DNA from 2 places in the Brumicola blandensis genome. Region 1 is predicted to be linked to the other one. Evidence: predicted binding sites of a transcription regulator. Region 1 holds the regulator's gene; the other holds the start of a gene.
What was found. Region 1 encodes NrdR, which represses ribonucleotide reductase genes. Its sites were predicted from a motif close to AAACACNANATNTNGTGTTT; they were not measured.

Region 2: nrdA (class 1a ribonucleoside-diphosphate reductase subunit alpha) is a predicted target of NrdR. The motif match lies at 1,308-1,327, and genes of this name have one in related genera.

What each region holds. Positions count from the first base shown of each region.
Region 1 is NZ_JAVRIE010000007.1:33,363-36,552, forward strand. Features, by position in the region: gene RM544_RS15300 (riboflavin synthase) at 1-314, opposite strand, end outside; gene ribD (bifunctional diaminohydroxyphosphoribosylaminopyrimidine deaminase/5-amino-6-(5-phosphoribosylamino)uracil reductase RibD) at 343-1,515, opposite strand; gene nrdR (transcriptional regulator NrdR) at 1,515-1,964, opposite strand; gene glyA (serine hydroxymethyltransferase) at 2,155-3,190, opposite strand, start outside.
Region 2 is NZ_JAVRIE010000001.1:598,831-602,020, forward strand. Features, by position in the region: gene nrdA (class 1a ribonucleoside-diphosphate reductase subunit alpha) at 1-1,063, opposite strand, end outside; gene ubiG (bifunctional 2-polyprenyl-6-hydroxyphenol methylase/3-demethylubiquinol 3-O-methyltransferase UbiG) at 1,539-2,249, opposite strand; gene gyrA (DNA topoisomerase (ATP-hydrolyzing) subunit A) at 2,496-3,190, shown strand, end outside.

The DNA.
Region 1 (3,190 bases):
CCGTCAACGTGACCACTAACAATATGCCCACCAAAGCGCGTATCTGCTCGCATGGCTTTTTCTAAATTCACCTTACTCCCATTCGAGTAGTTAGCAAATCCAGTATATTTTATTGTCTCAGCCGACACATCAACACTGTAATAATGTTCACCAAAGTCGACGACCGTCAGGCAGACCCCATTTGTCGCAATACTATCACCTAATGCGACATCGCTCATATCGAGCTTGCCCGTCTCAACGGTCAAGCGTATGTCATCTCCATGATTAACCAGAGACTTAATCGTGCCTAAGGCCTCTATAATGCCGGTAAACATATTTCTAATCCTTATCTTCTATTGCTTGCTAGCTTTTAACTCTAAATCGCCGCTTTAGATCGTTTCCAAGCTGAGTTATTTCTAATGACTCTAGAGCGATCGCATCATCGAGCTCGGTTAGACTGTGAATATTAATTGTACCCTTCGCTTTATTTCCCAATAACATGGGTGCTTGATACAAGACAAATTCATTCACTAAACCCTGTTCAAATAGCGCGCCGCACAAGCTGGGCCCGGCTTCCGTCCAAATACGATTAATTTGCAAAGCAGCCAGGTTATTCATGACTTCTTTTAAATCTACAAAATCGCCTTTCTTATTGAGCTGTATTTGCTGACAATTGGCTTCTTTAAGTTGTGGGTTATGTTCAGTATTAAATACTAAGACCTCTTGGCCATCATTAAACAGATTGTAGCGACTATTTAAACGATTCTTACCATCGATTATCACTCGCAAAGGCTGCTTTTGTCTTTTTGAAAAGCGCGTTTTTGTGGTTTCTTGTAATTCAGCTTCGCGCACGTTCAATTGAGGATCATCCGCAATGATTGTATCCGCACCACTCAAAATAGCACAAGCACTGGCTCTTTCCTGCTGCACATCTAAGCGTGATTCTGAACTAGTGATCCACTTGCTTTTACCATTCTCTAGGGCAGTTCTGCCGTCCAAACTACACGCAAGCTTTACGCAAACCCAAGGTAGATGATGTTGCATACGATAATTGAAGGCGACATTCATATCTGTTGCTAAGGTGTCCATTAAACCGGTTTCAACAATAATGCCAGCCTCGCGTAACATCGCGACGCCTCGATTTTTCACTAAGGGGTTAGTGTCGATACTGGCGATGACAACACGCCCAACTTTTGCTTCAATCAATGCATTTGCACAAGGTGGTGTGCGGCCAGTGTGGCTGCAAGGTTCAAGTGTAACGTAGACAGTAGAACCATCGGTTGGAGGCGGCTCTGATGACTGCTGCGCTGAACTGGCTGCTCCTCGATGCGGTGTAAAGCCAGCATCAATAAGGGCATTGACTTCAGCGTGTCCCTGACCTGCTTTTTGATGATAGCCCTTGCCCAACAGAACGCCATCGGCACTCACTATCACGCATCCCACCATAGGATTAGGTGTTGTTGAGAACCTTCCTTTGCGCGCCAATTGAATTGCTAGCGCCATCCATTTTGCGTCACTTGCAGAAAACTGGGGCATTAGTCACCTAATTTTGCGATTTCTTCACCAAATTCACGTATGTCTTCAAAGGAGCGATAAACCGACGCAAATCTTACATAGGCGACTTTATCAAGCTCTTTGAGAGCATCCATAATTAGGCTTCCAACCAACTCACTATTAATTTCTCGTTCGCCCGTAGCTCGTAAAGCGGATTTTATCCTCACAATACAGTTCTCAACTTGTTCAGTGCTTACTGGCCTTTTTTCTAAGGCTCGTTGTAAGCCAGCGCGCAGTTTATCCTCATTAAATGGCTCTCTTGAACCATCTCTTTTGACCACTCGCGGCATTACTAGCTCAGCAATTTCGAAGGTCGTATAGCGCTCATGACACTCAAGGCACTGACGACGTCTACGCACCTGAGCTCCGTCTGCAACTAAACGCGAATCGATAACTTTGGTTTCCTGTGCGGAACAAAATGGACAAAACATGTAGATAAACTCCCTGCTAACCGCATAAATTAGCGGTGCAACCAAATATCTGCTTAGAGAGAACAGCTTGTGTTTCTCTAAGACTTAAAAACAGAAAAACCGGACTAGTCCGGTTTTTCAATTAGCTAGCTTGTGCGCATTATAGCAATAAAAACAATACTGTGCCGCACAAAGACCCGAGTGTTTTTACTTAGGCATAAACAGGGAAGCGTTCACATAATTCAACGACTTCTGCTTTCACTTTAGTAATGACCGAATCATCACCCATATTATCTAAAACATCACATATCCAGCTTGCGACTTGTCCAGCTTCGGCTTCCATAAAACCTCTGCGTGTAATAGCAGGAGTCCCGATTCGCAAACCACTGGTAACGAATGGTGAACGCGGATCATTTGGCACTGAATTCTTATTCACAGTAATATTTGCATTGCCCAAAGCAGCATCTGCGTCTTTACCTGTGATGTCTTTATCAATAAGGTCTAACAAGAATAAATGGTTGTCAGTGCCATTCGACACAATGTTATATCCACGTTCTTGCATAACCGCAACCATTGCTTTTGCATTTTTAAGCACTTGTTGTTGATAAGACTTGAACTCTGGCTCAAGCGCTTCTTTAAATGCAACCGCTTTAGCAGCGATCACGTGACACAAAGGTCCGCCTTGGTTACCTGGGAATACAGAGCTGTTGAACTTTTTGTACAAGGCTTCATCACCACAAGCAGACAAGATGAGACCACCGCGAGGACCCGCTAAGGTTTTATGCGTCGTTGTTGTAACTACATGTGCGTGTGGAAGTGGGCTTGGGTAAACACCTGCTGCGACTAAACCAGCAACGTGAGCCATATCAACCAATAGGTAAGCACCCACTTTATCCGCTATCTCGCGGAAGCGAGCCCAATCGACGATACCAGAGTAAGCTGAAAAACCACCAATGATAAGTTTAGGCTTGTGTTCGATAGCCAAAGCTTCAACCTGATCATAATCGATAATACCTGTTTCTGGGTGCAAACCGTACTGAACCGCATTGTACGTTTTACCCGAAAAGTTAACATGAGAACCATGGGTCAAGTGACCACCGTCTGAAAGGCTCATACCCAAAACAGTATCATTTGCTTCGATGAGTGCCATGAATACTGCAGTGTTCGCTTGTGAACCCGAATGAGGCTGAACGTTTGCGTAATCGCAATCGAACAATTGCTTCGCTCTCTCAATCGCCAAATCTTCA
Region 2 (3,190 bases), on a different contig from region 1:
AAGTGATGTAGTCATCCTTGATCATGCGGGTATACATTAACTTGTTAAATTGAACACCATAATCGAGGTGTCTAACGCGGTTCTCTTCTACGCCACGGTTATTCTTCAACACCAATAGTGATTCGACTTCCATATGCCACAGTGGATAGAACAAAGTTGCAGCACCACCACGAACACCACCTTGTGAACAACTTTTGACAGCTGTTTGGAAGTATTTGTAGAACGGAATACAACCAGTGTGGAATGCTTCACCGCCACGAATTGGGCTCCCTAAGGCTCTAATTCGACCAGCGTTTACACCGATACCGGCTCGTTGACTCACGTATTTTACGATAGCTGATGCAGTCGCATTGATTGAATCCAAGCTATCGCCTGCTTCGATGAGTACACAAGAGCTGAACTGACGAGTAGGGGTTCTTACACCAGCCATAATTGGCGTAGGTAGTGACAATTTAAAGGTAGATGCCGCATCGTAGAAGCGCTTGATATAATCCAAACGGCTTTCTTTCGGGTATTTCGCAAATAAACACGCAGCTACAAGTACATATAAAAACTGTGCACTTTCATAAATTTCGCCGCTAACGCGGTTTTGAACTAAATACTTTCCTTCAAGCTGCTTCACTGCGGCGTAGCTGAAGTTCATGTCTCGCCAATGATCGATGAAATCGTCCATTTGTTCAAATTCTTCTTTCGTGTAGTCGACCAGCAGATGATCGTCATATTTCTTCGCTGCAACCAATTTAGTGACATGGTCATACAGCGCTGGCGGCTCAAATTGGCCGTAAGCTTTTTTACGAAGATGGAAAATGGCCAGTCGAGCAGCAAGGTACTGATAATCAGGAGCATCAGTTGAAATGAGGTCGGCCGCTGATTTGATCATTGTCTCGTGAATTTCAGCTGACTTAATACCGTTATAAAACTGAATTTGTGCCTTTATTTCTACTTGAGATACTGAAACATCACTTAAGCCTTTTGCTGCCCATGTTACTACTTTGTGGATTTTGTCTAATTCGAGAGGTTCTTGAGTGCCATCTCTTTTTGTTACTAGCAGAGTGTTATTCATTTTTTATCGCTCTATGTGGTCGTCGCCGCTTGCGCTTAGCGTGTTTTAGTTCCCTTAATGCTTAATTCGCCGAATTCTTCTGACCTTAAGGTACTGTCAGGATTTGCTGAACGCTCTTATTGGGCGTCTTTGTGCATATTAAGAATGAGTGCCTAACTTGCCAAATTATGTATGACATTTGAGACTTATTAGATCACAGGTCGTAATTAAGTAAACACAAGATAGTGAGGTTTTGATGCTTATGCAACCCAATATATAGTGATTTTTACGTTTACTGACACTAGTTAATTTTAGGTTGGTATCTACTAACGTTGGGAACAAAACAAAACAAGGCTTATGTGTGTTGCAAGAAAAATTTAAAAATTAATTTTGAGCTAAATTAATTTAATCTAAAAAGCAGTTATTTATTCCTAATTGTTTTAATAAAAACACCTTATATAGTGTTGATTTTTCTATAACTCACTACATCTGGTGTTTACAGCGGTTTTTGACAATGAATGATGTAATTTACATCTACATTCTTCTTACTGAGGTAATATTGTTGTTTCAATGGATCAAGGTGTAAGCCTGTTATGTCTTTAGATACCAAAGCACTATTTTCTATCCAACTAGTTAGTTCTGCAGGTCGAATGAATTTAGCATGGTCATGCGTCCCTTTGGGAACCAAGTTCAGCACGTACTCAGCGCCAATAATGGCCATTAACCAACTTTTTATATTGCGATTTAAGGTAGAAAAGAAAACATCTCCGCCAGGCTTGACCAGATTGGCACAAGCGTTCACAACTGAAGTAGGGTCAGGGACATGTTCGAGCATTTCTAAGCAGCAAACGACATCAAAATGACCGGGGTCCTGTTCGGCCTTTTGTTCAGCTGAACAATATTCATAGTGCACCTGCAAACCGGATTCCAAACCATGCAGTTTAGCGACTTCAAGCGAGTCTTTTGCTAAGTCTATTCCCGTGACTTCCGCACCCAGTTTCACCATAGCTTCAGATAGGATTCCGCCACCGCACCCTACGTCTATTGCTTTTTTTCCGAACAAGCCACCAGACTTTTCCTCTATAAAGGAAAGTCGAATGGGATTTATATCGTGAAGTGGCTTAAACTCGCCGTTTAAATCCCACCATTTTGACGCTAGTGCTGAAAATTTTTCAATTTCGTTGTTATCGACATTAACTGACGGCATGCCTTCCTCTTCTATTTATGCGATTTAAGGGCGTCTTCACGCGGGATTGCATAATTCATCAAATTTTATGTAATTATTATGACATAAATCTACATATTCAACAGTCTTAATGATAATATCTTGAGGCTGAATAAAGTGGGTTATAAAAATAACAAGTGAGTGCGTCGCAACAGATTAACGTTCATTTAGAGAATGAATAGCATCAGTTAGTGATTCCTCTACAAATAACAAAGGACAGTGCAGTTCATGACTGATAACGCTAAAGAAATCCTACCGATTAATATCGAAGATGAATTAAAAAACTCTTACCTCGATTACGCGATGAGCGTTATCGTTGGCCGAGCATTACCAGATGTAAGAGACGGTTTAAAACCTGTGCATCGCCGCGTTCTATTCGCGATGAACGAATTAAAGAACGATTATAACAAACCCTATAAGAAGTCTGCGCGTGTCGTAGGTGATGTTATAGGTAAATATCACCCTCATGGTGACTCCGCGGTGTACGACACTATCGTCCGTATGGCCCAACCTTTTTCATTGCGTTACATGCTTGTCGACGGTCAAGGAAACTTTGGTTCTGTTGATGGTGACTCAGCCGCGGCAATGCGTTACACCGAAATTAGAATGGCTAAAATCGCACACGAATTGTTGGCTGACCTTGAAAAAGAAACCGTCAATTTCGTTCCAAACTATGACGGCCAAGAACATATTCCCGAAGTTTTGCCAACGAAAGTACCTAATCTATTAGTAAACGGTTCCTCAGGTATTGCTGTTGGTATGGCAACCAACATTCCACCGCACAATTTAACCGAAGTGATTAATGGCTGTATCGAGCTCATCAATAATCCAGAACTCACTTTTGAAGAACTGCTCGATATTATCCCTGGTCCAGATTTCCCAACGGCTGCAATTATCAGTGGTCGTAAGGGCATCATCGACGC